3 regions of the Paenarthrobacter sp. 10L412 genome follow, and region 3 is predicted to be linked to each of the others. Evidence: predicted binding sites of a transcription regulator. Region 3 holds the regulator's gene; each other region holds the start of a gene.
The links. Region 3 encodes HrcA, which represses chaperone genes, less so after heat shock. Its sites were predicted from a motif close to TTNGCACTCGNNNNNNNCGAGTGCNAA; they were not measured.
Positions count from the first base shown of each region.

Region 1: the regulator HrcA is predicted to act here: its motif matches at 2,123-2,149, upstream of groES (co-chaperone GroES).
Region 2: the regulator HrcA is predicted to act here: its motif matches at 7,603-7,629, upstream of AC1DD7_RS10385 (FmdB family zinc ribbon protein).

Region 1 covers NZ_JBFTJT010000006.1:387-10,754, forward strand. Annotated here, with positions in the region: gene groL (chaperonin GroEL) at 1-1,602, opposite strand, end outside; gene groES (co-chaperone GroES) at 1,687-1,983, opposite strand; gene AC1DD7_RS08040 (hypothetical protein) at 2,174-2,614, opposite strand; gene AC1DD7_RS08045 (THUMP-like domain-containing protein) at 2,682-3,908, shown strand; gene AC1DD7_RS08050 (shikimate 5-dehydrogenase) at 3,915-4,727, opposite strand; gene ykgO (type B 50S ribosomal protein L36) at 4,767-4,889, opposite strand; gene AC1DD7_RS08060 (GTP-binding protein) at 4,935-6,074, opposite strand; gene AC1DD7_RS08065 (glutamate--cysteine ligase) at 6,260-7,411, shown strand; gene tsaD (tRNA (adenosine(37)-N6)-threonylcarbamoyltransferase complex transferase subunit TsaD) at 7,462-8,589, opposite strand; gene rimI (ribosomal protein S18-alanine N-acetyltransferase) at 8,618-9,097, opposite strand; gene tsaB (tRNA (adenosine(37)-N6)-threonylcarbamoyltransferase complex dimerization subunit type 1 TsaB) at 9,111-9,782, opposite strand; gene tsaE (tRNA (adenosine(37)-N6)-threonylcarbamoyltransferase complex ATPase subunit type 1 TsaE) at 9,782-10,368, opposite strand, start outside.
Region 2 covers NZ_JBFTJT010000007.1:21,355-31,722, reverse strand. Annotated here, with positions in the region: gene zapE (cell division protein ZapE) at 1-568, shown strand, start outside; gene AC1DD7_RS10445 (ferritin) at 581-1,111, opposite strand; gene crcB (fluoride efflux transporter CrcB) at 1,157-1,528, opposite strand; gene AC1DD7_RS10435 (fluoride efflux transporter FluC) at 1,525-1,956, opposite strand; gene AC1DD7_RS10430 (universal stress protein) at 1,943-2,449, opposite strand; gene AC1DD7_RS10425 (zinc ribbon domain-containing protein YjdM) at 2,465-2,809, opposite strand; gene AC1DD7_RS10420 (cold-shock protein) at 3,013-3,216, shown strand; tRNA gene AC1DD7_RS10415 (tRNA-Ala) at 3,271-3,343, opposite strand; gene AC1DD7_RS10410 (SDR family oxidoreductase) at 3,379-4,179, opposite strand; gene AC1DD7_RS10405 (hypothetical protein) at 4,186-5,112, opposite strand; gene AC1DD7_RS10400 (GNAT family N-acetyltransferase) at 5,244-5,870, opposite strand; gene galU (UTP--glucose-1-phosphate uridylyltransferase GalU) at 5,876-6,808, opposite strand; gene AC1DD7_RS10390 (5-formyltetrahydrofolate cyclo-ligase) at 6,920-7,525, shown strand; gene AC1DD7_RS10385 (FmdB family zinc ribbon protein) at 7,690-7,956, shown strand; gene cpaB (Flp pilus assembly protein CpaB) at 8,025-8,816, shown strand; gene AC1DD7_RS10375 (AAA family ATPase) at 8,843-10,368, opposite strand, start outside.
Region 3 covers NZ_JBFTJT010000010.1:232,292-241,805, reverse strand. Annotated here, with positions in the region: gene lepA (translation elongation factor 4) at 1-1,588, shown strand, start outside; gene hemW (radical SAM family heme chaperone HemW) at 1,589-2,818, shown strand; gene AC1DD7_RS15750 (DUF4870 domain-containing protein) at 2,849-3,262, opposite strand; gene AC1DD7_RS15745 (DUF3097 domain-containing protein) at 3,398-4,249, opposite strand; gene hrcA (heat-inducible transcriptional repressor HrcA) at 4,432-5,439, shown strand; gene dnaJ (molecular chaperone DnaJ) at 5,491-6,618, shown strand; gene AC1DD7_RS15730 (16S rRNA (uracil(1498)-N(3))-methyltransferase) at 6,621-7,394, shown strand; gene AC1DD7_RS15725 (GerMN domain-containing protein) at 7,440-8,312, opposite strand; gene AC1DD7_RS15720 (PhoH family protein) at 8,744-9,514, shown strand, end outside.

The DNA of each region.
Region 1 (10,368 bases), on a different contig from region 3:
GCCTGCGTGTGCGTCTTCTTCCTCTGCCGGCTTTTCGACTACCAGGGTCTCGGTGGTGAGAACCAGGGCAGCGATGGAAGCGGCGTTGCGGAGTGCGGAGCGGGTGACCTTGACGGGGTCGATCACGCCGGCGGCGATGAGGTCCTCGTACTCGCCGGACTTGGCGTTGAAGCCGTGGTTGGCTTCGAGTTCGGAGACCTTGGAAACGACGACGAAGCCGTCGAAGCCGGCGTTCTGCGCGATCCAGCGCAGCGGCTGGATCAAGGCACGGCGGACGATGCCAACAGCTGCTGCTGCGTCACCTTCCAGGGCCTTGACGGCCGGGGATTCATCCAGTGCCTTGAGGGCGTGGATGAGGGCGGAACCGCCACCGGAAACGATGCCTTCTTCAAGGGCTGCACGCGTGGAGGAAACGGCGTCCTCGATGCGGTGCTTCTTTTCCTTCAGTTCAACCTCGGTGGCTGCGCCAACCTTGATAACGCCGATGCCGCCAGCCAGCTTGGCAAGGCGCTCCTGCAGCTTCTCGCGGTCCCAGTCGGAGTCCGTGCGAGTGAGCTCGGCGCGCAGCTGGGCCACGCGGTCGGCAACGTCCTGCTCGGTTCCGGCGCCATCAACGATGGTGGTGTTGTCCTTGGTGACCGTGATGCGGCGTGCCGTACCCAGTACCTCGAGGCCAACTGTGTCCAGCGAGAGGCCAAGGTCCGGAGAAACAACCTGAGCGCCCGTGAGCGTAGCGATGTCCTGCAGCATGGCCTTGCGGCGGTCGCCGAAGCCCGGAGCCTTGACGGCCACAACGTTCAGCGTGCCGCGGATGCGGTTGACGATCAGCGTGGACAGGGCTTCGCCTTCGATGTCCTCGGCGATGATAAACAGCGGCTTGGAGGCCTGCAGCGCCTTCTCCAGCAACGGCAGGAATTCCTGCAGGGAGGAGATCTTGCCCTGGTTGATCAGGATCAAGGCGTCTTCGAGGACAGCTTCCTGGCGTTCTGCGTCAGTGACGAAGTACGGGGAAAGGTAGCCCTTGTCAAACTGCATGCCTTCGGTGAGGACGAGTTCGGTCTGGGTGGTGGAGGATTCTTCGATGGTGATGACGCCATCTTTGCCCACCTTGCCGAACGCCTCTGCCAGCAGTTCACCAATTTCGTCGCTCTGTGCGGAAATAGCGGCAACGTTGGCAACCTGGGTGCCCTGCACTTCGCTTGCGTTCTCCAGGAGGCGGGCTGCGATGGCTTCAATGGAAACCTCGATGCCACGCTTGATCTCGCCAGGAGCGGCACCAGCAGCAACGTTGCGCAGGCCTTCCTTGACCAGGGCCTGTGCCAGCACTGTAGCGGTGGTGGTGCCGTCGCCAGCGACGTCGTTGGTCTTGGTGGCTACTTCCTTGGCCAGCTGCGCACCAAGGTTCTCGTAGGGGTCGTCAAGCTCAACTTCGCGGGCGATCGTCACGCCATCGTTGGTGATCGTGGGAGCGCCCCACTTCTTGTCCAGCACGACGTTGCGGCCGCGCGGGCCAAGCGTCACCTTGACAGTGTTGGCGAGCTTGTCGATACCGGCCTCAAGAGACCGGCGGGCAGCATCGTTAAAAGCAAGCTGCTTTGCCATGGTTGTGTCCTTTCAAGACAGAAAACCCGCACCGCAGAAGGTCGGAATGATTCCAACGCGGCTGCGGTGCGGGGCTCCAGGAAGTTACTTTACGACGATCGCAAGGACGTCGCGGGCGGACAGAACGAGGTACTCGTTGCCGCCGGTCTTGACTTCGGTTCCACCGTACTTGGAGTAGATGACGACGTCGCCAACAGTTACGTCAACCGGCACGCGGTTGCCGTTGTCATCGAAGCGACCGGGGCCGATTGCAACAACTTCACCTTCCTGCGGCTTCTCCTGTGCGGAGTCCGGAATTACCAGGCCGGAAGCCGTGGTCTGCTCTGCTTCGAGCGGGCGAACAACAATACGATCCTCAAGAGGCTTAATCGAGACCGACACTCGGACTCTCCTTTTCATGAGCTGATTCATGGACTAAGAACTAGGGTGCCGTGGCGTGCAACCGTCGTCGCGGTGCCGGTGACGCCTGGCGTGATTAGCACCCTCCGGGGGAGAGTGCTAACACGACTCTATGTAAGCGTTAGCACTCGGTCAAGGTGAGTGCCAGAATTTCGTCCTGAGTGAACTCCCGTTACCGGCCGGTGAGGTCATCCAGATCATAGTCTTCGCCGTCGTCGTCCTCATCTGTGGGCGCGGTTCCGCGCTTCAAATAGAGCACGACGGCGGCCGCCAGGGCCACGACGCCGGAAATCACCAAGGCGATAATCCCACCAATGCGGGCCCCGCTGTAGAGGTCCCGGATATCGCGGGCTTCATCAGTAGCGTCATTCACGCTCTTGCCCGTCACGGAGTATGCCGCCGCGTTGAATGAGTCCAACGCGAAGATGACGATCAGCAGGGCAACGCAGATCAAAGCGATCACAGCCCCCGCGATTAAGGCAGGACGGGCAAACGCCACAAGGGACTGACCGGAGGAATGCTCTGCGGCATGCTCTGAAGCTCCCGGGCCTGCGGAGTCGTTCCCGCCCGGGTCGTTCGTGTCGGAGGGCTGCGGAGCTGCGTTGTCTTCCATGAAAACAACCCTATCGGGCTGATTCCCAACTCACGGCGTCACGGCGCGCGCCGTTAGGCTTGATCCCATGTCTCACGCACCGCAGGAACAGATCGCACCCTTGCTGACCACTGAAGGATGGGAACTCCTTGCCTCGCTGGGGCCGTACCGCGAAGCCGAAGCGTTCAGCGTTACCGCCGACCTCAGGAAAGCAGGCCACTCCCCTGAACTCGTGGCCGCCGTACTCACACAGTCCCGCCTCCGGACCCGCGCCGAGGCCAAGTTCGGCGAGTTCGCCCGCCAGATGCTGTTCACCCAGGCCGGACTCGAGCAGGCAACCCGCCTCAACGTCGCAGCCCGGCACGCCGAGCGTTTTGCCAAGGCCGGCATTTCCCACGTAGCCGACCTCGGCTGCGGCCTCGGAGCGGACTCCATGGCCTTGGCCTCGATGGACATTGCCGTGACCGCCGTGGAAATGGACGAAACCACTGCCGCCTGCGCCACGATCAACCTCATGCCCTTCCCGCACGCCACAGTGGTGCATTCCGATGCCACATCAGTGGACCTGGACGGGATCGACGGCGTGTGGCTGGATCCCGCACGACGCACAACCTCGACGTCCGGGACCAAAAGGATCTGGGATCCGGAAGCGTTCTCTCCCCCGTTGTCGTTCGTTGAAGGCCTTGCCGCAGCCGGTCGGGCGGTCGGGGTCAAGATGGGTCCCGGGATGCCACACGACTCGGTTCCGGCGAACTGCGAAGCGCAGTGGGTCTCCGTAGGCGGCGACGTCACGGAGGTCACCCTGTGGTTCAACGCGGTGGCCCGGCCGGGTGTACGGCGCGCGGCACTTGTCATCGGTTCCCAGGGCGCTGCTGAGCTCACCAGCGGCGAGGACTTCGACGGCGGCCCGGTAGCCGCCGTCGGGCCGGTTGAAGGGTTCCTCTACGAACCGGACGGTGCGGTCATCCGCGCAGGCCTGGTGGCCGACGTCGCTGAACGTTTTGGCGGGCACTTGGTGGACGAACATATTGCCTACATCTGCGCCCCGGAACTCCATGACTCGCCCTTTGCCCGCGCATACAAGGTGCTTGAAGTAATGCCTTACAACGTGAAGGCGCTCAAAGCCTGGGTCAAAGCGAACGGCATCACGGTGCTGGACATCAAGAAGCGCGGCACGGCAGTTACTCCCGAAGAACTGCGGAAACAACTGCTTCCATCCAAGCGCGAGACCAAGCCCGCAAAAACGGCCACCCTGGTCCTCACCAGGATTGGCGAGGAAAGAGTGGCCGTGGTGGTGGAGCCCGTGACGTTCTAGGCCACGTCAGCGGCGGGAGAATTCCGAGGCTTCGCGGACCTGGTCAGCACTCGGGCGGACACCCGTGTACAGGACGAATTGTTCCTCCGCCTGGATGGCGATGACTTCGGCTCCAGTGATCACCGGCTTGCCTGCTTGACGGGCAGCTGTGATGAGCGGCGTCTCGGAGGGGAGGGCGACGACGTCGAACACTACCTTCGCGGCGGCAATGGTTACGTCGTCAAAGGATTGCGCTGTCTCGTCCGCGCCGGCCATCCCCAACGGCGTGACATTGATGACGAGGTCCGCCGTTGATCCGTTGACGTCGTCCTGCCAACCGAAACCGTAAAGGTCCGCGAGCGCGCGTCCGGTGGTTTCGTTGCGGGCAACGATGGTCACGGACGTAAAGCCTGCATCGCGGAGAGCTGCGGCCACCGCTTTTGCCATTCCTCCGGCTCCACGCAGCAGCACGGTGTGGCTGCTGGGTACTTTGTGGTCCTTCAGGAGCCGGGCAATGGCGATGTAGTCGGTGTTGTAGGCCGTGAGGACGCCGTCGTTATTGACAATCGTGTTGACCGAGTCGATGGCCTTTGCTGACGGATCCATCACGTCCACAAGCGGGATGACTGCTTCCTTGTATGGCATGGACACCGCGGCTCCCCTGATGGGGAGGCCGCGGATGCCAGCCACTGCAAGAGTGATGTCCGCCGGGGCGAATGCCTTGTAGACAAAGTTCAGTCCGAGCAGATCGTACAAATAATTGTGGAACCGGGTCCCGATGTTGCTGGGCCGGGCCGCGAGCGAAATGCACAAGGACATGTCTTTGTTCAGGATTGGCATTCACCCATTAAACAACGGCCTCTTTACGCTGCCGTTCTCTTAGCCCTGGCGGGCCTTCATGCGCGGGTTGTTCTTGTTGATGACGAACGTGCGCCCACGTCGCCGGACGATTTGTGCACCCGGGATCTTCTTGAGGGCACGCAGTGAGTTCCTGACCTTCATGGTTTTTCTCCTTCTTGTTGGTGGGTTGGCTTTTAGGGTGGCTGGCTAAAGTGCTTCGCTAAGTTCCAGGGGGTCCTCCCAGACTCCAAAGTGGAGTTCCATCTCGGCCTCGGTCAATTGGCAGCCCTCCAGGAGGGTGCGGATTTCCTGCGGGTCGATGTGCTCGGAGCGTCCGGTAATGGCCAGGACCGTTCCGCGGTCGCCATAGTTCGGGTGCCAGTCCAGGACGGCGTCGACGTCGGCCCCCACCTTGGCGTTGCGGCCTGCGGCAGGTGCGTCCGCCAGCCAGGTCCCGGTGCTCTCAAGCCACACGCGGGGACCAATTCCCTGTACCGCGATCCGCGTCTTCACGGCCGAGGCGATCCACAAACGTCCGCGCAGCCAGTGGGTTCCAGCCGCGAGTTGGGGAAGTGCTTCACGGAAACGGCCCGGGTGCAGCGGCCGCCCGGCCTTGTGGAGGACTGTACGGAAAGAACCGGGCGAATCGTCCAAGGGCAGGCGGACCACGCCGGGCCGGGTACGTGCGGCCGCTTCGGCGTCGTCGAAGCAGCCCGATCTGAAGTCATCGGCTGCACTGATTGCTGCAGCGTGCGGCGCCAGCTGCCCCAGCAGCTCCACGCCAGTCACCCACTCTTTGGTTCCCACGCGGGGATTTCCGGACCATTCAGCCCCCAAACCGGGGTGCAACATGACGGTGTCCACCTGCCCGAACTCGCCGATCAGGAACTCGCCGCTAGTCCGGTCATCCTCCGGCATCGATGTGAAGCCGGATTCAAAAAGGGTGTGACGGTCCCAGATGTGATCGTCAAGATCCACAGGGTCCAAGGCCAGGATGGCGTTGTCCATGACGGCCGGCTGGGAGAGGCCGCGCCGGAGTTCCGCGACTGCCATCCCTGCTGCGACGCCAGGGGGCAGGCCCAGGACCACATGGTCGAACCCGCAGGCGGCGAGGCGTTCCGCCGTCGGTACTACATCCAGCTTGACCGTACAGCTGAGGCAACCGTGTTCCAGAACGGTTGTTTCGCGCTCGAACAACTGACCTTCCCTGTAGACGCGCCGCATGACCAAGGAACCGTCCAGGAGGTCGTGAAGAACTACGACCGAGTTCGTGTGCGTTCGACCAAGCCGGGCGGTGGCCGCTTCGCGGCACTGACTGTCCAGGGAGCTGACAACGGTGAGGTGCATGGAAAGATTATAGTTGCAAATCATTCTCATTAGCAATTCCCTGGGGATGGGTCACGGCGCTTAACTTCGCCCTGTCCGCAATCAGCCATGCTCCGGCTGCACTAGACTTGAGCCGACCGCTGACGGCCCCGCAGCGGGTTGCGTCCAGCTGAAACTCCAGCAGAAACAAGCAACGAGGGGACTACGTGCAGATTGAGTTTGCGCCATCCAGGCAATCGACACTGGGTGTGGAATGGGAGTTGGCGCTCGTCAATGCACGCACCGGGGAACTGGTCTCCGTCGCGAACGATGTGCTCAAGGGCGTGGCCGCGAACCACCCGGACCTCAACGAAGACGACGAACACCCCCACATCAAGCGCGAACTGCTCCTGAACACGGTGGAACTCGTTACCGGAATCTGCGAAACGGTCAAGGAAGCCAAAGAGGACCTTAGCCGCTCCCTCGCCGCTGTCCGCGAAGTCACCGACCCCATGGGAGTGGAGGTGTTCTGCGCAGGCAGCCATCCCTTCAGCCCTCCCCTGCTCCAACCGGTCACCGACAAGGAGCGCTACGCCAAGCTGATCGAGCGCACCCAATGGTGGGGACGCCAAATGGTCATCTATGGTGTCCACGTCCACGTGGGCATCGATCGCCGGGACAAAGTACTCCCCATCCTGGACGGCCTGGTCAACTACTTCCCGCACTTCCAGGCGTTATCCGCCTCCAGCCCCTTCTGGGCCGGCGAAGAAACCGGCTACGCATCCCAGCGGGCCCTCATGTTCCAGCAACTCCCCACCGCTGGCCTGCCGTTCCAATTCGAAACCTGGGAAGCATACGAGTCCTATGTCCAGGACATGTTCACCACCGGTGTCATTGACGCCATCTCTGAGATCCGTTGGGACATCAGGCCCGTCTCCAACCTGGGCACTATCGAGATGCGCATTTGCGATGGCCTCGCCACCCTTGAGGAAGTGGGTGCGATCGCCGCACTGACGCAGTGCCTCGTGGACGAGTTCTCCTCCATCCTCGACGCCGGCGGAAGCATCCCAACCATGCCTCCTTGGCACGTCCAGGAGAACAAGTGGCGTGCCGCCCGCTATGGCATGGAAGCCATCATCATCCTGGATGCCAAGGGCAACGAGCAGTTGGTCACCGAGCACCTCGCAGAAACCGTCGCACGCTTGGAACCCGTGGCAGCCAAGCTCGGCTGCTCGGAAGAACTGGCCGACGTCATGAAGATCATCGAACGCGGCGCCAGCTACCAGCGCCAGCGCCGTGTGGCCGCCGAACACAACGGGGACCTGCAGGCAGTGGTCATGGACCTCGTGCAGCAGATGCGCAAAGGCCCCGACGCATAGTTAGTGGAACGCGCAGTTGGCTGGAACGCGTAGTTGCTGAAAGGCGTAACTTACGCAGCCACCGACACCGTAGTAACGGGCATGGAGGAATCCGGTGCGAAGGCAATTCCGCTGGGCCCGATTCCGGCCATGATCAGTTGAGCACCAAGGGCTGCCACCATGGCACCGTTGTCCGTGCAGAGACCCAGCGGCGGCACGTGCAGCTTGATGCCCGCCGAGACGCAGCGTTGACCCGTCAATTCACGCAGCCGCGAGTTGGCAGCAACGCCTCCACCAAGGAGCACGTCAGTAATGCCGTTCTCCTTGCAGGCCAGGACTGCCTTGGAACTGATGACGTCAACTACGGCTTCCTGGAATGCTGCTGCGATATCGGCTACAGGTACTTCCTCACCGCGGGCTTCGAATTGCTCCACGCATCTGGCCACCGCGGTTTTCAGGCCGCTGAAGGACCAGTCGTAGCGGTGCGGTCCCTTTTCCTCTGCGGTGCCCATGTATTTGGGCTGCGTGAGGCCGCGCGGAAAGCGGATGGACTTGGGATTGCCCTGGCGTGCGAGTTTGTCGATGGCTGGACCACCGGGGTAGCCAAGGCCCAGGATCCGGGCCACTTTGTCGCAGGCTTCGCCGGCGGCGTCATCGATGGTGGACCCCAGGAGTTCCACGTCATCTGTGATGCTGCGGATACGGAGGATCTCCGTGTGGCCACCCGAAACCAGAAGTGCACCGAGCTTCGGCGGCAACTGGCCGTCACCCAAGCCGGCGCCAGCACCGGCGTCGGGCCTTGAATCCAGCAGCCCCACGCCAACGTGCGCTACGAGGTGATTGATCGCGTAGAGCGGCTTGCCCGTGGCGACGGCCAGGGCCTTCGCGGCGCAGACACCCACCATGAGGGCGCCGGCCAGGCCGGGACCCGAGGTGACAGCAATGGCATCGATGTCCTCCAGGGTCACCCCGGCTTCATGCAGCGCTTCCTGGAGCGTGGGGACAAAGGCATCCAAGTGGGCGCGCGAGGCGATCTCCGGGATGACGCCACCAAAACGCACGTGCTCGTCCATGGACGAGGACACCGTGTTGGTCAGCAGCGTTGTACCGCGCACGATTCCGACGCCCGTTTCGTCGCAGGACGATTCGATGCCCAGCACCAACGGCTGCTTCGGCTGTTCTGGATAAGGGCCGCTCACGCGTTGGCTCCTTCTGGCTCGTTAAGTGTCATGAGTTATTCAGTGGCAGGCGCATGATCAACGCGTCCGTCCCGTCCCGGTAGTACCGCGGCCGGACGTGAATCTGTTCGAATCCGAAGCGCAGATACAACTGCTGTGCACGAGGGTTGTCAGCGCGCACCTCCAGGAGGACGTCCGCCGCGCGACGCCGCCGTGCCTCTTCAATCAGTTCGGTCAGGATTGCCGAACCGATGCCTTTGCCTTCAAATTCGGGAACGACGGCGATCGTCTGGACGTCCGCAATTGGCTCAATGCACATCAATCCGGCGTACGCCACGATCTGGCCCTCAACTTCAGCCACCACATAGCGGCGTGTGTCGGGCTGGGACAACTCGTCGAAGAACATCTGCAGGGGCCAGGCATCCACGGGGAACAATCGACGTTCCAAGGCTTCCACGGCCGGGACGTCAGCCTCGGTCATGTCGCGCAGGGAAACTCCTGCGAGCTCCAGTTTGGGCGAAAGTTTCATCGTTCCCCTTTCATCACAGGGCACGTTTCCTGGGACCCGGCACCTGGGCGTCCGATTCGCGCAAGTACAAAGGTGTGGAATCCAAGAGTTCCTGCCCTGCCGTTAACCGGGCCAGCGCGACCTGGCCAAGGGAGGCCGCGTCCGGCTGGGTGTCGGCAAAATCTTCGTCCGCACGGAGGACGTCGGCGTACAGGCCAGCGCCCGCACCGAACACGGGCAGGTCCGGCAATTCCGAGGCGAAACCCACATGCGGTCCGTCGATGAGCTGGGGAAGCTGGCTCTCCTCCAGGACGTACCGCGCCCAGTAGACCTCTTTGCGCCGGGCGTCAGTGGCCACCAGGAATTCGGGAACAGCGGCAGTTGACTCCGCTACTTCGAGGGCGATCGCATCAAGGCTCATCAGGCCATACAGCGGCTTGTTCCAGACGAAAGCCAGGGTGCGTGCGGTTGCAATACCCGAGCGCAGCCCGGTAAACGGTCCGGGGCCCACCCCTGCGACGATCACGTCAATATCCGCACCGGTGACGCCGGCTCCTGCCAGGAGCTTCTCGATGCCGGGAGCAAGGACTTCGGCATGGCTTCGCGTGTCCTCAGTGGCGAAGGAATCCACCACGCCTTCCATGGCAACGTCCGAAATCAGCGCAGCACTGGCCACTGCAGAGGTATCAATGGCCAAGATCAGCATCAGTGGCCTCCTTCGGAGATCGTGGTTTCAAGAAGCTTCGGAGCCTCGACCCACCGTGGGCCGAAACCGCGGAAAACGATGGTGCGGGGTTCGTCGTCGTCATCAGTGTCAAAGTCCAGGACCGTGCCGCTGTCCGCGACCTTGGTGGCCGGCACAAGGCCTGCGCCACCCACAGACCGATGAAGATCCACTTCCAGGCGGCTGTCCGAGAGGTGCTCCACCCGGTCCCTCCCCCACTCCACCACGGTTACGGACGAGTCCATGGTGTTCTCGAGATCAATGTCATCGATCTCGGCGGCTGATTCCAGCCTGTAGGCGTCGACGTGGACCAGGTCCGGGCCACCGGGGCGCGGGCCATCCGGAAGGTTGGGATGGATCCGAACCAGCACGAACGTAGGCGAGATGATCCCGGCACGTACGCCCAAGCCCTCTCCCAGCCCCTGGGTGAAGGTCGTCTTCCCCGCACCCAACTCTCCGGTCAGGACAAGGAGGTCCCCCGCCTCAAGTACCCCGCCCAGTGCTGCGCCGAGCGCGTGGGTCTGCTCCGCCGTCGTGACCTTCAGGTGGCGTTCCCACAGCGGTTCGC
Region 2 (10,368 bases), on a different contig from region 3:
GGAGATTGTGGAGATCAACGGCCCCGCCGATTTCCGGCGGTTTCCTGCAGCAGGTACAGAACCCGGCGACGCGCCCAAGGCCTTCAGCTCTGGCCGGATCATCACGCCGGGCACGCCCAAACAACTGGGACGGTTGGGGCTCTTCCGTCCATCCGCGTCCCAAAGCCGTGTGCTGAGCCCAACAACGCAACCGATCGTGGTCAAGAACGCAGACCCGGACCTGCTCTGGGTGGGGTTTCCGGAATTGTGCGCAGGGCTGACCTCCACCGCGGACTTCCTGGCCTTGGCGCACAGTTTCAAGACCTGGGTCATCGACGACGTTCCCTCCCCTGCCGGGGGCGACCCTGCTTCCGTGCCCGCATGGCAACGGTTCAGCAATGCCGTCGACGTGCTTCACGATCAGGACATCACCTTGTTCCTGATCGGCGCGGGACCCCTGGACTGGGACGCCGAGGCCTCCGGCAGTGTCCTGCCCGTGGATCTTGCCCGCATTGCCAGTCGCCTGTCCCTGCTGGGCAGGTCCGATCATGACGATGCCTTGGCAATCGAAGAGGCCGCCGGAAGCTGAGCTTTTTTGCCGCTAGATCACGCCGCCGGCAGCAGAGGGCGCACTGGAATCATGCCCAGCATCGCCTACGCTCTCACGGGCAACATAATTCTCGATATCGAAGAGGTTCTCCGCCCGCTCCGTGATGTTGAGAAGCGTGGTCATGGAGGCAACTTCCTCAACCTGTTCCTTCAGGAACCACAGCATGAACTGCTCGCCCAGGGCGTCGCCCTCAGCACGGGCGGCGCGGAACATCTCCTCAATGTTGCGGGTGACTTCCCTTTCCTGTTCAAGAGCCAAAGCGATGGGTTCCTTGGCGTTGGAGAAGTTGTTGCGAACCGGGGCGATGCCGGGGATCTCAACGGGCACGTTGCGGTCCAGCATGTACTGGACCATCATCATGGCGTGATTCCGTTCCTCGAGGGACTGGCGGTAAAAATGCCGGGCAAGCTGCGGCAAGTCCTGACCGTCAAAATACACGGCTACTGCAATGTATTGCTGGGAGGCCGCAAACTCATTGGCGACCTGAACGGACAACAGCTCATTGAATGTCTTCTTAGCCATGGCACCGATCCTACAGCCGGGCCAAGACAGCCAAGCGGTCATCCGTTAAGCCAGCAGCAGAGCGAACCAAACGCCGGCAGCGGCAGCCCCGACGCTAACGGCCATGGAACCCAAGCCGTTGACGAGCGCCAGCCCCATCCGCCCACTCTGCACCAGCCTGATGGTCTCCAGGCTTGCCGTGCTGAAGGTGGTATAGCCTCCCAGGAAACCAGTGCCGAGGATGAGTTGAAGGGATTCGGGCGCCTGCCCTTCCATCACCAGTCCAGCCAGGAACCCCAGGAGCAAGGAACCGGAGACATTGATGAAGATGGTGGCCCACGGCAGGGCAGTACGGACGCGTGCCCGGATGAGCCCGTCCATCATGAATCTAACAGCCGCGCCCAGTCCCCCGGCGAGGGCCAACAGGACGACAGTCATTTCGCACGCCTGTGATGCCATGCGGCGAGCCAGATTCCGGCCATGGTTGCTGCCGCTCCACCCAGCAGGCTCATGCCCAGATAACCCAGGGCAGCAGTCGTCTCACCCGCAGTGAACAGGTGCACCGCATCCAAGGCGAGCGTGCTGTACGTGGTGTAAGCCCCCAGGAAGCCCGTACCCAAGGCGAGGCGCAACGCCCGGCGACGTCCGACGTCGGGCCCCCTCCTCGCCAGCCCCTCCAGCAAAGCGCCGAGCGCCAGGGCGCCGGAAAGGTTGATCAGAAGGGTGGGTAACGGCCAGGACCCTGGCGCAGGAATCAAGAGTCCGAGGCCGTAGCGGGCGAGCGCCCCGAAGACGCCGCCTACGGCCACAATTCCGATGAACCCCCAGTGAAGATGGACGGGACGCCTGATCTCAGTCGTCATCATCCACCGGCACCCGCGGCTCCACAGGTACAACGAGCACAGGACGGTCCTGGCGGTGGCAGAGCTGCCGGGCAATGGAGCCCGCCGTCAGCTCTTTGATGGCCGAGCCGAGCTTGCGGTCCCTGGAGCCCACCACAATCATGGACGCCCCGATATCTTCGGCCTCACGGGCCAATGCCCGTGCCGGCTCCCCTGCCAGGGAAACGATGGACCAATTCAGATCAGCTTCGGCCAACTGGGTGGCAATTGCTGTCCGCACGGATTCCGGGGCGCTCTCGGCGTCATCGTCCACGCCGTCGGGATCAATCGGGGCCGACGGCCCGCCCGTGGTGCCGTCCACGGGATAGACGGTCACATCGACGAACGCACACACCAGCGGGAGCCCGGCGCTAAGCGCCACCTCAGCGGCACGCTCGACGACGACAGGCCGCTGCCCGGGCATGACGCCTACCAGGATGGGGCCGTTGAGGCCTTTGGAAGCTGGGGTCCCGGTCATTTTCTAAGGCTCCCGTCAGACTTTCTTCACAACGCTGGACTTGAGCTGCATGGGGCCGAATCCGTCCACTTTGCAGTCAATATCGTGGTCTCCCACGCCGTCGACGAGCCGGATGTTCCGCACTTTGGTGCCGACCTTGATGGCCGTGGCACTGCCCTTAACTTTGAGGTCCTTGACCACCGTGACGGTGTCGCCGTCACTCAGGATGTTGCCCACGGCGTCTTTGATGACATGCGCCTGCCCGTCGCTCTCGGCCGCGGGTGACCATTCGTGGGCGCATTCAGGGCAAACCAACAGCGCGCCCATCTGGTACGTGTATTCACTGGAGCATTCGGGGCACGGAGGCAGGGAGTCGTTCACAAGGTAATTCTAGAGGTGCATCCACCGTCGCCAGGCTCTTCCAACCACAGCCCGACAGCGTACCCCGACACAACGACATTACGAAAGGCACGGCAGAATCTGTTGCCCCATGTCAGATCGGCACATAGGCTCAATAATGTGAGTGGCGGGGACGGTGATCCGACAAGCGGTACCGACCAGCGACCCGTGAAGGAAAAACAAGCATGGCTACAGGCACAGTAAAATGGTTCAACGCTGAAAAGGGCTTCGGATTTATTGCCCCGGACGACGGTGGCCCGGATGTATTCGCCCACTATTCCGCAATTACCTCCAGCGGATACCGTTCCTTGGACGAGAACCAGAAGGTCCAGTTCGACATCACCCAAGGCCCCAAGGGACCTCAGGCGGAGAACATCCAACCCCTCTAAACTCCCATACGAAACCGGCCAGGCACATTGTGCCTGGCCGGTTTTTTGTATCTGTGGAGCTAAGGAGATTCGAACTCCTGACCTCTTCGATGCGAACGAAGCGCTCTACCAACTGAGCTATAGCCCCTGGGTACGGCTTACGGCCGGACCAGTGTCCCTAGGCTACAAAGTTTCCCGGCGCTTTTCCAACCACGACACGAACGTTTCAGTGCCATACCTTTGCTCGGGCATGAGGTTGAGTCCTGCGCGCAGGTAGGCGCCCATGGCACCCGGCAGTGGGACTTCCAGAACCTTGCCTCGTGCGCCAGTAATGGCTTTCCACGACGCCGCCATGTCCTTCATGGCCAGGACCTCGGGGCCGCCAACGGTCCTGACCCGGTGCTGCTCGGGAGAAGCCGGTTCCAGCGCAGCTTCGAGCAATGCAGCTCCGGCTTCCCTGGGTGAAATCGTTTGGAAGCGCACTCCCTTGAATGCCGGAATCAACCGCGTCTTTGCGCCTGCAGCAAAGATCATTTCCACCAGGCTGTGGAATTGCGTGGCTCTGATAACCACCGTTTCCAGTTCGGCCCTCGCGTAGACCCGTTCCTTTGCCGCTTTGGAGACGTAGTAGGAATGGGCGCTCTTGTCGCAGTTGATAATCGACAACGCCACAGCCCTGCGAACACCTGCCTGGTGAGCCACGCCAAGAAGACGCTCGCCGCCGTCGGCAAATTGCTTTTGGGCTTTCCCGAACTGACCCTCAAGGCAATCAATGACGACGTCGACACCCGCCAGCGCAGCTGCCAGGCCATCGCCTGTGGTGACGTCGCCAGCAAAGTAGGTGGCGCCGTCGTACTGCTTCTCCGAACCGGGAGGCGGCACATGGCGACTCAGGGCGGAAACTGTGTGCCCGGCGTCGAGCGCCTGGCGAACAACTTCACGGCCTACCTGGCCGGTGCCACCTGCAACACAGAGCGTGGTCATGCCGGGCTAGGCGCGGCGACGCTGCAGGACATCGTCCAAGTTGCTCAGGGCACTCTGGCCCTTGGATGCAGTACGCACCTGTGCAGCTGCGGCGGCCTCCGCCTGCTCAACACTTTGCTTCAGCACTGGCTTGCCCACGGGCTTGGGAGCTTCAGGAAGATCCAAGGGCTCCGGAGCGGGGCGCGGCGCCTTGGCGGCACCAACGTAAGTAGGCTTGGGAACCTCAACCGGTTCCCAGCTGGCATCTTCGGAGCCAACGGCCGCTTCAGCGGACTTGTCTCCAGCGGACTTGTCTCCAGCGGACTTGTCGCCGGCGGCAAGGGCAACAGCCAAGGCAGCCTGGCGTAGTTCCACGGCCGAAAGGCGAGCGGCTTCGAGCTTTCCAGCCTCAGCATCGAAAACCGGTACTTCCTTGGCTTCGACGGCCGGTTCCTTTGGCAAGTACCGAGCCGGGGTTTTGATTGGCACCACTGGTGCAGACCGACGCGCGCGGCGTTCCCGGAGATCCCGGAGGGCGAGGCGCCGCAAAGTCACCACGGCAAGTACCGAGCCCACGAACGACACCAACGGCAGCCAGACGGTACCGGTGCCGAACAGCCGCAGCACGCCCGAAACAATGGCAGTCATCAATAAAGCAAGGCCGGCCAGGGCCAAGGTGAGCCGGGCATAACGGATCGTAAAGGGAGTTGTGGGCGGCTTCCTGGCCGACGACTCAGCCACGCTGGATTCCTGGGGCGACGCCGGTGCTTTGCTGTGCATGGTCTCCATCGGTTTCTCCTGCCGGGGTGCCAAAGTCAGTACCACCCCTGCCTGCGTTTCGTCTGGTTCGTCGTCAAATGCCTCTGCTGAAACAGTGGCTGCCTGGACCTGCTGCCGTCTGTTCCGAAGAACGTAAGGAGCGACCCATACCATCCAAAGCGCGACAGTGACCACGAGTATCACTGAGCTGCTGAGAGGGAAGTCCACATTCAAAACCGTAGAAGCAAATCATCAGGGGCGGCGGCATTGCGGTCGGTGTGTCGTCGGCGAGTCCGCAAATGAATGGAGATACGGCTCAAAAGGGCCTATGACCTGCCTGTTCTTCCTCTGAGCCACTCGTCAAGGAGTCCCTGCGGAACTTCCTCCGACGTGAGTGCGAAAGAGCGATGATCCGCCCACTCGCCATTGATGTGCAGGTATCTCAGCCGGTAGCCTTCGTCCCGGAATCCGAGCTTTTCCACCACCCGGAGACTTGGCGCGTTCTCCGGCCGGATATTGATTTCCATCCTGTGCAGGCCCAGGGTCCGGAAGCAGTGGTCCGTAGCCATGGCAACGGCCGTGGGAGCAATACCGTGCCCGGCGCGTTCCTTATCAACCCAGTAGCCAAGGGTCGCCATCATCGCCGAACCCCACACGATGGATGAGACCGTCAGCTGCCCCACAATTTGCGGCTCACGGAACCCCTCGGTCCGCTCCGTGATGAGGAATGGCAAGGCCGTGGACTGCCGGGCTTGTGCGTTCAGGGATGCCACCATTTGGCGGTAACTGGGCAGGCGCCCACCCGGCGCAGGATTGGACGCCTCCCAGGGTGCAAGCCATTCACTGTTCCGCGAACGGACTTCAGACCACTCCCGCTTGTCGCGGTAACGGATTGGCCGGAGCACCAAGGCTCCGCTTTCCAGCGTTACCGGCCAGATCGCAGAGCCGTACACCGGTGTTATTTGGGAAGGCCGGCAGTGAAGGTGGGCAGCCACTCGCGGAGCTCGGGCCCCAGGTCATCGCGTTCGCATGCCAACTCGATGCAGGCCTTCAGGTAGCTCAGCTTGTCACCGGTGTCATAGCGGCGTCCACGGAAGACGACGCCATAAACGCCGTAGCCTTCACCTTCCCCGGCAGCCAGAACCTCAAGGGCATCCGTCAGCTGGATTTCTCCGCCGCGTCCGGGAGCAGTCTTCTCCAGGACGTCGAACACTGCCGGGTGCAGGACGTAGCGACCGATCACCGCGAGGTTGGATGGAGCTTCTTCGGGGGACGGCTTTTCCACCAGCTGCTTGATGCGGACGTAGCCGTCTTCACCGTTTTCCTCGACGTCGGCGCAACCGTAGGCGCTGATCTTCGAAGGCTCAACTTCAATGAGGGCAACAACGGAACCACCGGTTTTTTGCTGGACAGCGATCATTTCGCTGAGCAGGTCCTCGCGGGGATCGATCAGGTCATCGCCCAGCAAAACGGCGAACGGCTCGTACCCGACGTGCTGCTTTGCACGGAGGACCGCGTGGCCGAGGCCGTTGGGGTCGCCCTGGCGGACGTAGTGGATGTCGCCCAGGTTGGTGGCGGACTGGATGGCTTCAAGCTTGGCAGTATCGCCCTTCGCTGCCAGCGTTGCTTCCAACGCCGGCACACGGTCAAAGTGATCTTCCAGGGCGCGCTTGCTGCGCCCGGTGATCATCAGGACGTCGTGCAGGCCAACCTTCACCGCTTCTTCGACGACGTACTGGATGGCTGGCTTGTCAACCACGGGCAGCATTTCCTTCGGCATCGCCTTTGTGGCGGGGAGGAACCTGGTACCAAGACCCGCTGCGGGGATGACGGCCTTACGGACAGCATTGTTATCGAGAGTCACCGGACTAATGTAACGGAAGGAATACATCAACGGGTAAACCCTCGCCGTGGCAAGACGCAGAAACAGCCCTTGAACTGGAGCGGATTTGCTGCTTTACGTAGACACGGTAGCCCGCGCGAATCTCATGATCGGACAAAAATGGCATCGAAGGAAGACATCCGCAGCAGCCGCCGCCTGTACAGGCGCGGCCTCTCCAAGGAGCAAGTAGCCCAAGCCGGTGAATCAATTGCACGGCACGGCTTGGCGTGGGCCCGGAAGATTTCCGCCGGATCACCCAGGACATTCGCGATCTACGTCGGCGTCTCCCACGAACCCCCAACCATGCCCCTGATCGCAGGACTCCACAACGCCGGCCACCAGGTCCTGCTTCCCGTCTGCGAGGCCGGACGCCAGTTGAGCTGGGTGTACTGGACGCCGGAGACAGCCTTCGTCCGGTCCGACTACGCACCCATCGACGAACCCGAAGGCGAGCGTTTGGACAGTGCTGTGGTGAGCGCTGTTGCGGGCATCTTCATGCCGGCCACCGCCGTGGACCGGGATGGCAACCGCATCGGACAAGGCGGCGGCTACTACGACCGCCTCCTCCAACGCCTGGACAGCTCCGGTGGTCGGCCACCCACCATCGCGGTGGTGTACGACGACGATGTGTTGCCTTCCGGAGCTATCCCCGCCGAGCCTTTTGACCGCCCGGTGCCGGATGCGTTGACGCCGTCGGGAATCATCACGCTTGGCGGCGGGGAGTGACCTGGTTGACGCTACGTGAAGTCCCGCACTTACGTGGAGTTGGCAGATAGCGAATGAGCGGGATGCGGATGATAGAATTGGCACTCAGGCCCTGCGACTGCTAATGCGGAGATTCTCCGCCATGGCTCTACAGGACCTGAACCTTGTCCTGAAGGAGGAACTCAGTGCCCACATACGCATACGCCTGCAAAGACTGTGACCATGCCTTTGACATCGTCCAGTCCTTCTCTGACAGCTCCCTGACGGAGTGCCCTGAATGCCAGGGCGCGCTCCGCAAGAAGTTCAACAGCGTCGGCGTTGTCTTCAAGGGCTCGGGCTTCTACCGCACGGATTCGCGCGATGCCAAGGGCAGCACCGTCTCCGCTGCGCCCTCCTCCCCGGCGACTCCGGCCCCGGCTGCCACGCCTGCACCAGCAGCCGCAGCGAGCTAGCCAGCACTTTTCCACATAAGGCACTCGGCCGCTGTTGGGCGGCCGAGACCGGTGGCTAACGTGGCGTTATGCCACTAAAGTCAACCACTTCGCCACTCCCCCGCCGCGAACACTCCAGTCCGCCTGCCAGGGGCCGTGGTCGCTCCCGGAATAAGCCCACCACCGTGGCTGGCCATTTCCTCCCACGGAAGCAGGGGCCACATCGCCAATTGCGGCTGGGCCCCAGGCAGAGCCTGAACTTCTGGGTCTCCCGGAATCGTCGGCTGACAGTTGCACTGCTGCTCTGCCTGGCCACGGGCATTACTGTCCAACAGCTAACCCCTGCCTCTGAGCAGCGTGTCAGCATTCTCGTCGCTGCCCATGATCTTGCCGCAGGCACCAGCCTCACCGGGGCCGACTTCACCACTGTTGGCGTGCCGCCCGACCTCGCGATTTCCGGAGCCCTGGAGGATCACGTTTCACTGGTGGGCCGCCAGCTTGCCTCGCCCTTGACTAAAGGGCAGATTCCCACCGAATCCAATCTTCTGGGGCCGGGACTCCTCACCGGTGCACCTGTAGGCTCAGCTGCGGTCCCCCTTCGCATGGCTGACCCTTCATCCATCCAGCTTCTGTCCCCGGGACAGCTGGTGAATGTAGTACTTACCGCCGCCGGATCATACGACGAGTCCCGGCAAACCGAAGTCCTGGCCGCCTCCGTCCCTGTCCTATGGACATCCGCCCAAGGGGGTAAACCCGGCCAATGGCTCGGAACCAGCGACACCGACGGCTTGATGGTAGTGGCTGCAGATCCTCCACAAGCAGAAAAGCTTGCCGGCGCATCAACGCAAGGCAAGCTTTTCTTTGTTTTGGTCAATCCCTAATGCAGGGCCTGGATTCCATGACCCAATCAGCCCCAATGCGGGGGCTTCTGCTCCTTCAACCACTGCTCATGGTCATAGTTGCCTTCGTCGCCCCAACGTCGGGGATCGTCTTCAGCCGCCTTGGTAGGCAAGATTCCACCGGAGGCTTGCTTCGCCGCTGGTGTCTTTGACTCTGCCTTCTCTTCAGCGTTTTCGGCGTCCACAGCTGCGGTCTGTTCGTCAGAGCCGCTTTCGTTGCCGGTTCCCTGTTCATTCACTGGTACTTCAGTCCCATCCTCTGGATCACTGGGGGTTGGATTGCTGGCTTCTGCGTTGCTTGGTTCGCCATCCGCCCCCCTCCGCCTGTTCACATCTGCCTGTCCGGGCTGCTGGGATTCCAGCGATGCCTGGGCACTTCCCGGGCTTTGCCGATGCGAAGCCCGGGTTGCGGAGGAACTGCTGTACGAGGAGCTGCTGTACGAGGAAATCCCATACGAGGAGCTGGCATACGAGGAACCTGCATTGTCCAGATTCAATTGTTCAACATCCATGTCCAGGAAGCCATGCTCCGCTGGCGGGGCGGCCTGGGGAACATGGTTCTCAAGTCCCAAGTAGGACCCGATTCGATCTGCGCAGGACGAAGGATCCGTGAACACTTCAATGGTCCACAGGGACATGTAACGCCAGCCCATGCGTTCCAGCAGTTGGGGCCTCAGACGGCTGCGTTCACGGACACTCATGCGCCGGTAACGTTCCGTGCCATCGGACTCGATTGCCACTGGCGTGGGAATCTCGGCGCCTTCCCGTCCAATCGTGTGGACGGGATCGGCAGCGGCGGCAATGTCCAGGACACCGTCGTAAAGGTGCCACACGCGGGCACCCCTGGCCCGCAACCTCTCGCCGAGATCGGCAACCAGAGGGTCCTCCCCCAAAGCCTGTTCGCTGGCAACGGCGCGCGAGGCAGGAGTTCCAAGGTTGCTGTTCCCGGACAGTTCCCTGTCCAGCAGTTCGTAAAATTCCACAGCCCCGTGCGCCAGGCGATCCAGATCCAGATCTTCCGGGCGGAAGCAGCTCAGGACGTGCATGGAACGGCGGGCGCGGGTCATTGCCAAGGCAAAGCGGTTTCGTCCGCCCTCGGTGGACAGGGGTCCGAACGAGTGCAAGGCGCGGCCATGAGGTGTCCGGCCGTAGCCCAGAGAGAAAATGACATGGTCACGCACCAGGCCTTGGGCTCGCTCCAGGTCCACTACGCGGAAGGACTCAGGACCGGCGCCGAAGAAGGCGGACAACAAGGGGTGGTTGGGCAATTGAAGCCGGATCGCCTCGCCAATCCGCGCAGCGTGGCGCAGGCTGGCCGTGACCACAGCCAACGAGGTTCGGGGCCGCAATCTGGCGTGCTCGAAGACAAGGTCCACCACGCGGTTGACCTCCGCCGTAACGGACTCAACGCCCTCATGGTCGGCGCCCGGGAGTCCTGTTCCATCGGGGATGTACTCCACCAGGATCGAACGATCCAGGCCCGTCACCGAACTGCCATCGGGCAAACGCCGGAGGCCGCCGTCGTAGTAGTTCT
Region 3 (9,514 bases):
GATCGATACTCCTGGCCACGTCGACTTCACCTACGAGGTTTCACGTTCCCTGGCAGCCTGTGAAGGCGCCGTGCTGCTGGTTGACGCAGCACAGGGGATCGAAGCCCAGACGCTTGCCAACCTCTACCTGGCGATGGAGAACAACCTCACCATCATCCCGGTGCTGAACAAGATCGACCTCCCGGCAGCCCAGCCTGAGAAGTACGCGGCGGAACTGGCCAACCTTATTGGCGGAGACCCGGAAGATGTCCTCAAGGTTTCAGGCAAGACCGGAGTGGGCGTGGAGGCGTTGCTGGACAAAATCGTCCGTGACCTCCCGGCTCCCGTGGGCGATGCCAATGCTCCTGCCCGGGCCATGATCTTCGACTCCGTCTATGACACCTACCGCGGCGTGGTCACTTACGTTCGCGTGGTGGACGGCATGCTGCACCCGCGTGAGCGGATCCAGATGATGTCCACCCGTGCCACTCACGAACTCCTGGAAATCGGCGTCAGCTCCCCGGAGCCCACACCGTCCAAGGGCTTGGGTGTGGGCGAGGTCGGCTACTTGATCACCGGTGTTAAGGACGTCCGCCAGTCCAAGGTTGGCGATACTGTTACCAACCTCGCCAAGCCGGCATCGGAGTCGCTCAGCGGCTACGCCGATGCGAAGCCCATGGTTTTCTCGGGTCTGTACCCGCTTGATGGAACTGACTATCCCGTGCTCCGCGATGCCCTCGAGAAGCTGATGCTTAACGACGCCGCTCTGGTCTATGAGCCCGAGACGTCCGCTGCGCTGGGCTTCGGCTTCCGTGTTGGCTTCCTGGGTCTGCTCCACCTCGAAATCACCCGTGAGCGTCTTGAGCGCGAGTACAACCTCGATCTCATCTCCACAGCTCCCAACGTGGAGTACGAGGTAACGCTGGAGGACAAGAAGGTGGTCCACGTGACCAACCCCAGCGAATATCCCACGGGCAAGATCTCCGAGGTCCGCGAGCCTATGGTCTCAGCCACCATCCTGGCGCCGAACGAGTTTGTTGGCGCCATCATGGAGCTGTGCCAGAGCCGCCGCGGCGTTATGGGTGGTATGGACTACCTCTCCGAGGACCGTGTGGAAATCAGGTACCGCCTGCCCTTGGCGGAAATCGTGTTCGACTTCTTCGACATCCTCAAATCCAAGACGCGCGGTTATGGCTCGCTGGACTGGAAAGCCGACGGCGAACAGGTTGCCGACCTCGTTAAGGTGGACATCATGCTCCAGGGCGAGCAGGTGGATGCTTTCAGTGCCATCACCCACCGTGACAAGGCCTATGCCTACGGTGTAATGATGACCGGCAAGCTGCGCGAACTCATCCCGCGTCAGCAGTTCGAGGTGCCCATCCAGGCTGCCATCGGATCGCGCATTATTGCCCGGGAGAGCATTCGGGCCATCCGCAAGGACGTTCTTGCCAAGTGCTACGGCGGTGACATCACCCGTAAGCGCAAGCTGCTCGAGAAGCAGAAGGAAGGCAAGAAGCGCATGAAGATGGTGGGCCGGGTTGAAGTTCCTCAGGAAGCTTTCATTGCCGCGCTGACCACCGACGAGTCCAAGGACAAGGCCAAGAAGTAGATGCCCAGCGTCCTTCCTTTGGGCGACCCGGCACCTGCGGATGGCTTGTTGCCCCCGCAGGTGCTGACCGGCGTCGAGCACCGCAAATTCGGCCTGTACGTGCATATCCCCTTCTGCGCGGTGCGGTGCGGTTATTGCGACTTCAACACCTACACAGCCACGGAGCTGGGTGGTGGGGCGTCGCAGGATGCTTATGCAGGCACGGCTGTCACTGAACTGGACTTTGCAGCCACGGCCATGGATGCCTCCGGCCTGCCGAAACGGCCACTGAGCACTGTATTTTTTGGCGGGGGGACACCCACGTTGCTCCCTGCCGAGGACCTGGCGCGTATCCTTCGCGCCGCCGTCGTGCAGTGGGGACTTGAGTCGGGCGCAGAGGTGACCACCGAAGCCAACCCCGACTCCGTGACGCCCGAGTCGCTCAAGGTGCTGGCTGATGCCGGCTTTACGCGTGTCTCTTTCGGCATGCAGTCCGCGGTACCGCACGTGCTCAAAGTGCTGGACCGCACCCATACCCCGAGCCGCGTTCCGCTGGTGGTCCAGTGGGCGCGCGAGGCGGGCCTGGCCGTTAGCCTTGACCTCATCTACGGCACGCCGGGAGAGACGATGGCGGATTGGCAACTGTCCCTTGAGACTGCCCTGTCCTACGAACCCGATCACATCAGCGCCTACGCTCTGATCGTGGAGGACGGAACCAAGCTGGCAGCCCAAATCCGTCGTGGCGAAGTTCCCGGAATCGACGACGACGATCACGCCGCCAAATATGAGCTGGCCGACAAACTGATTTCGGAAGCCGGCCTGACGTGGTACGAGGTCAGCAATTGGTCGAAAACGCCGGAACAGGCATGCCGCCACAACCTTGCCTATTGGCGGGGAGACGATTGGTGGGGGATCGGTCCGGGCGCTCACTCGCACGTGGGCGGGGTCCGCTGGTGGAACGTTAAGCACCCCACGGCTTATGCCAACAGGCTGGCTGCAGGAGACTCGCCGGCAGCTGGTAGGGAAACCCTTGACGCCCAAACCCGGGAAGTCGAGCGCATCATGCTTGAGGCACGGCTCGGTACCGGTCTCTCCGTTGACGCGTTGGACAAAGTTGGCCGCCATGCGATGGCAGGACTGATCGCTGAAGAACTCGTGGATCCAGGTGCGGCCTTCAAGGGTCGCCTGGTTCTGACGCTCAAAGGCCGACTCCTGGCCGACGCCGTTGTGCGCAGGATTCTGCCGGACTAACCATCGGCAGAATCCGCTGGAAGCCTTGGACTACTTGATCCAGCGCAGGTTGAGCTTGTAGCGGTGGGGCTGACCGTGGTTGACACGAATACCCGCCGAGACTGAAAAGCACGTGAGTGCTACCCAGATGCCCGTGGCGATGACTGCGAAGATATTGCCCACTACGGGAAGCAGAACCAGGATATTTGCCAGGACTGCCGCGATGGTCGGAGGAAGCGTGAAGTTCAGGGCTTCCTTGGATTCCTGCGCCGTAAAGGGTCCGCGATCACGGAAGATCAGATAGATCAACAGGGACGGCAGGCATCCCAGAATTCCCCCGAAGTGCGCCAAGGTGGCCCACTGCCGGTCTTCGCTTGCCGTCAGTGGGAGTGCGTTCGCGGGCGCGCCATGGTACTGGGGCTGGCCTGCGGCGCTGCCCGGTTCTTCAGGAGCGTTCTCTGCCACGGTGTCTTCCCTTTGCTGTAAAGATGCTGCGGTGTTGCTGTCCCAGAATACTGGGTCCCGGGTCATCCCGGGACCAACGCCCCGTTACGTCTCTGGGAAAAGCGAATTCAGGAAACGCAAATCAGGACAAGGCAGTCAGGGAGTGGTAAGGAAATCGATGACTTCCTCCACCCGTCCCAGGAGCGAGGCTTCCAAGTCCGCATAGCTGCGTACCGCGCTGAGCAGGCGCTGCCAGCCGAGTCCAATGTCTTCGGCGGTTTCGTGGGGCCAACCGAAAGCGGTCAGAATGCCGGTCTTCCAGTCAGTGCCTCGTGCAACTTCCGGCCACCGCTCAATACCCAGTACTTTTGGCCGGATGGCTTGCCAGACGTCTACATACGGATGGCCGACGATCAGCACGTTTCCGGCGGCTCCGGGCACCGTCATGGCTTCTGCGGCGATGCGTGATTCCTTTGAGCCCGCTACGAGGTGGTCTACCAGGATCCCGAGCCGGCGCCCTGGCCCGGGGGAGAATGCGGCGATAGCTGACTTGAGGTCGTCCACGCCGTGCAGTGGCTCGACGACGATGCCCTCAAGGCGGAGATCATCGCCCCAGACTTTCTCCACCAGTTCGGCGTCGTGCTTGCCTTCCACCCAAATACGGCTCGCCTTGGCCACCTGGGCACGCTGGCCCAGGACCTTTACTGACCCGGATGCCGTTCGGCCCGACTGCACAGACGATGCAGGGACCTTTGGGGCGGGAGGCATGAGACGGATGGCCTGTCCTTCAAGCAGGAAACCAAACCCGAGTTGGAAGGACTTGGTCTTACCACGCCTGTCCTCAAGGGAGACGATGTGCATTCCCCCCGATTTCTCCACCCGGGTGACTTCGCCCACCCAGCCGGACTGGACGTCTTCAAGGACCATCCCGCGCTGGACGGCTACCTCGGGGAGTTGGTGTTTGGCAGGAGCGGACAGATCCTGCGGGCCCCACGTATCGAAAGCCAAGGACTTCATACCCCTTTTTGCTGGTTGCGCTGGTTGTGCTGGGAATAACTCCCGCGGGCGGTTTCAATGCTAGCAACGTGCTGGCTCATACTAGACTTGTTAGCACTTGGGCATGTTGAGTGCTAAGTGAGTGCTATTTATCCGTCCGAGAAAGGCCGGGACAGTCGTCAGGAGGTGTTGCAATGAGTGAGCCACGCAAGCTTGAAGTACTGCGCGCAATCGTTGAGGATTATGTGCATTCACGCGAGCCTGTTGGATCCAAGGCACTTGTGGAGCGGCATCATCTCGGCGTTTCCAGCGCCACCATCCGCAACGATATGGCCGTACTGGAAGAAGAAGGCCTCATCGCAGCGCCGCATACCAGCGCAGGCCGCATCCCCACGGACAAAGGCTATCGCCTGTTCGTGGACCGCATCTCGCAGGTCAAGCCGTTGTCAGCCGCGGAGCGTCGAGCCATCCACTCGCTCCTTGAAGGGCCGGACGACCTCGATGACATCCTTGAGCGCACAGTCAGGCTCCTGTCGCAACTGACCAACCAGGTCGCCGTCGTTCAGTACCCGCACTCCAACCGGGCCCTGGTCCGGCACGTCGAATTTGTCCTCCTGGCGCCAAAGCAGGTGCTCGTGGTGCTCATCGCAGATACCGGAAGCGTTGGCCAGAAGGTCATCGAGGCCGGTTCCGATGTAAGCAACGAGGCCTTGATGGCCCTGCGTTCCCGGTTCCTTGGCAGCATCGCGGGGACGCAACTGGCACTGCTGCCGCAAGTGTTGCCGTCCGTGGTTGCGTTGTGTCCGCCGGACCTTCGTGGGCTCGCGCAGCACCTTGCCCATGGTCTCCAGGCCCTGAGTGACACCAGCCGTGAAGAGCGTATAGTCATGGCCGGAACAGCCAACCTTGCGCGCTCAAACGTGGATTTCCCGTTGAGTATCGGGCCAGTGCTGGAAGCCCTTGAGGAACAAGTTGTCATGCTCCGGTTGTTGTCGGACATGGGTGATGATCCCCGCGGCGTGACAGTGAGCATCGGGCGCGAGAATCCCTATGACGGCCTGGCAGAAGCATCGGTCGTGGCAACGGGGTACGGCTCCGGTGCCAAGGTGGGAATCCTCGGACCAACCCGGATGGACTATCCCACCACCATGGCTGCCGTGCGCGCCGTGGCCCGCTACCTTTCCCGCATTCTCGGCGGCTGACGCCAGGCCCGAGATAAGAATCGCAGTAACAACAAGGAAGAGATACCGACTTTGAGCAGCCACTATGACGTTTTGGGAGTCTCGCCGGAAGCCACCGGGGAAGAGATCAAAAAGGCGTACCGCAAGTTGGCGCGCAAGCTTCACCCGGACGTCAACCCGGGGGAGGACGTCGCGGAGCAGTTCAAGGCCGTGACGCATGCTTACGAAGTGCTGTCCGACCCCCAAAAGCGTCGCGTCTACGATGCCACCGGTAACGAGAACGGCACTGACAACGGTTTCGGTGGTGGCTACTCCGGCCAGGGCTTCGCGTTCCAGGACATCTTCGATACCTTCTTCGGCGGTGGCGGCGGGCACGCTGGTCCGGCCTCCCGTGTTCGCAGGGGCCAGGACGCGCTGATCAGCGTCCGCATCGACCTCAAGGATGCCGTGTTTGGTGTCAACAAGAAGCTTGAAGTTGACACGGCCGTCGTCTGCCCGACGTGCGATGGCAGCTGCTGCCGGCCAGGCACGCACCCGGAGCGGTGTGACATTTGTGGCGGCAGTGGCCAAGTCCAGCGGGCCGTTCGATCCATCTTGGGCCAGGTCATGACCACCGCACCATGTGGTTCCTGCGAGGGCTTCGGTACGGTCATCAAGGATCCCTGCAACGAGTGCAACGGGCAGGGCCGCATCCGCAGCCGCCGGTCCCTCACCATCAAGGTACCTGCCGGCGTTGCCACAGGGACGCGGATCCAGCTCTCCGGACAGGGCGAAGCGGGACCGGCAGGCGGACCTGCCGGTGACCTCTATGTAGAAATCCGCGTCAACAGTGACTCCACCTACATCCGCGAAGGCGACGATCTGCACGCTACTTTGAGCGTTCCCATGACGGCAGCAGCCTTGGGTACGGAACTGAGCCTGGAAACTTTCGACGGGCCCCAGGAGATCGACGTCAAGGCTGGCACCCAGTCCGGCGAGGTCATCACGCTTCGCGGTTTGGGGATTACCCACCTCAGGGGCTACGGTCGCGGCGATCTCAAGGTGCACCTGCACGTTGAGACACCGGTCAAGCTGGATCCGGCACAGGAAGAGCTCCTGCAGCAGCTTGCCAAGTTGCGCGGCGAGCAGTTCAGCGAAGGCAAACTCGTGGCCAGCGGCGGCATGTTCGCCAAGCTGCGGGACAAGCTCGGTAACCTGTAGCGGTGAGCAACCCCGTTTTCTTCACGCCTGCCGGGAGCCTGGACGGTGTTGAGCCGGGCGCGTTGTTCGTCATCGACGGTGCAGAAGCCCGGCATGCCGTTACGGTGAAGAGGCTCACTGTCGGTGAAGCCGTGGACATTGCCGATGGCGCAGGAGCCCGCCTGACAGGCACGGTGGCAGAGGTCGGCCCTGGAAGTTTGTCCGTCATGGCCTCCGGTGTGATTTTCGAAGACCAGCCGGACGTACGTTTGGTCCTTGTCCAAGCATTGGCCAAGGGTGACCGCGACGAGTTGGCCATTGAGACGGCCACCGAACTGGGCATAGACGCAGTTATCCCATGGCAGGCTGAGCGATCCATCGTCCGCTGGAAGGGGGATCGCGCTGCGAAGGCCCACGCGAAGTGGCAGTCTGTGGTCACTGCCGCGGCGAAGCAGGCCCGCCGGGCATGGATACCGGAGGTGCGTCCTATTCTGGATTCCGCGGCTTTGGCAAAGGCTGTTGCTGCCGCGGACCTGGCCGTGATCCTTCACGAGGACGCCAAGAACCCTTTGCGGACCGTCCTTGAAGCGCCCATCGTGGCTGAAGGCCGCGGGCTGGATTCGCCGCGTGAAGTCCTCTTGATCGTAGGGCCCGAAGGTGGCATCTCGCCGCGCGAGGTAACCCGCCTCAGCGACGCCGGGGCGGTCACGGCTCTCTTGGGCCACCACGTGCTGAGGTCCTCGACGGCGGGACCCGCCGCCGTCGTACTCGCCTCCGACGTCCTGGGCCGCTGGTAGGCCGTGTGGCCTGCGAGCCGGCGTCGTCCCTAACGGACGCCGGCTCTAGCCGACGCTGAAAAGCCGCGTATCCGTGGTGGAGGTGTCTGCTTGCCCGGAGTCCTGAACCTGGGACACACGCAATTCGTATTTCCCTGGTTTCAGGGTCGCGCTGAACGAGAAGACGCCGAATTGTCCCGGTTCTCCTGTGGCTTTTGTCTGGCCGGTCAGGAGGCTGGCCTTTTCGCCATTGCCGTTGTCCCGGAGGATCTGCCAGCTGACCGGCTTGGAGCTGTCAGTGCTGCGGCCATTGAACTTAACGGCGCCGGCGGGCAGGGAGGTGTCCTCCTGCGGATCGATGATCCATAGTGGCGCCACCAAGGAAGCATCCCTGGCCATCGGTTGACCGAGCCGCACCTGGCCGAATGCCATGAAATCCGTGTGACCGTCAACCAGGATGACCACTTGGATTTGCTGCCCGGAGTTGATCAGGCCTGACGACGAGGCTGCTGCCGTGGCCGTGTAAACCAGCTGCTGTACAGCCCGTTGCGCCATGCCCGCATCAAGGTTGGAGTTGAAGGCATCCCGGGAAATATCAACGGTGATCACGTTCTTGCCCGAGATGGATGTTGCCAGGCTGCCGGGGTCTTGCCACGGGGTGAAGAAGTCGTGGTCCAGCGGCTTTTCGGCCATCATGATGCGCAGCGCCGTGGTGACCGGGTTTCCATCGCCGGAGATGTCCCTGAATTCGCGATACAGGTACACATCTTCCTTGCTCCGCCCAATCCAGTAGACCGGGATCTTAGTGGACGCCTGGGTGGTCTCCAGGGGAGCATTGCTGGCCGGAGCTTCCTGGACGCTGACTGGCGGCGCACTGGAGGTAGCTTGCGTGGGTCCACCGTTGGCGATACAGCCGGTCAACAAAAGGACAGCAAGCATCGCAGGCGCTGCGACGGCGGACTTTTTCCGCTTTCGCCCGCCGGGCTGATGTCTTACTGACTGCGCGATGGGGGTTCCTTGCCTTGGTGGCCGGTGGTTGTCGCCGGCCCGTCGAACGCGCGTAGTCTGACTACCCGCTCTGCCAGCTTGGCATATCGTCGACGGCGGCTGGCCGGGTTTGCGGGTACTGGCGGCAACTGAAACAGGATTGATACCCGCTTGATGCCGAGTTGAGACAAAATGTCGCAGCCGACGGATGGCCCCGCGGGGAAGATACGGGAGGATGCGCGGGCGAACGCCCGTGGTCTGCCGGGCTGGCGTAGGATTGAAGGCATTCCGGCATATGGCCTGGCGGTTGAGCCAGTCCCGTTGTCGAAACGATGGACCAACTGTGATCCGACCGGAGGAGAAGAGGCCGTACGGCCACCACTATGAGTGAATCCCTGAATGGGCGGCTGCGGACCGGAAACGGGAACCCAGCCACCACCGAGTTCCCGCACACCTTACCGGGCACGCGCACGGAAATCGTCACGTTCGACAACTCCGATCAGATGGTTCACTCATTGGGCAGCCATGACGAAGCCTTGCGCTACATCGAGGAGCAGTTCCCGGACGTCAATTTCCACGTTCGCGGCAATGAATTGTCCATGTCCGGTCCGTCCACGGTCATACCGCGTATCATGCGCCTTCTTGAGGAGGTCCGCGGACTGGTGGCCAGGGGAACGGTCGTTACCCCGGATGTCCTGCAGCAGCTCGTTTCCCTCCTGAGGACACAGTCAGTCCAGAATCCCGTGGATGTCCTCACCCACAACATTCTCTCGAGCCGTGGCAAAACCATCCGGCCCAAGACCTTGAACCAGAAGAACTATGTGGATGCCATCGATGCGAACACGGTGATCTTCGGTATTGGCCCGGCAGGTACTGGCAAGACCTACCTCGCCATGGCCAAGGCCGTTCAGGCCCTCCAACTCAAGGAAGTAAGCCGGATCATCCTGACCCGGCCCGCTGTTGAGGCGGGGGAGCGGCTGGGCTTCCTGCCGGGAACGCTGAGCGACAAAATCGATCCCTACCTGCGGCCGCTTTACGACGCCTTGCACGACATGATGGATCCCGAGTCCATTCCCCGGCTGATGGCCGCCGGCACCATTGAGGTCGCACCGTTGGCCTACATGCGTGGACGGACGCTCAACGACGCCTTCATC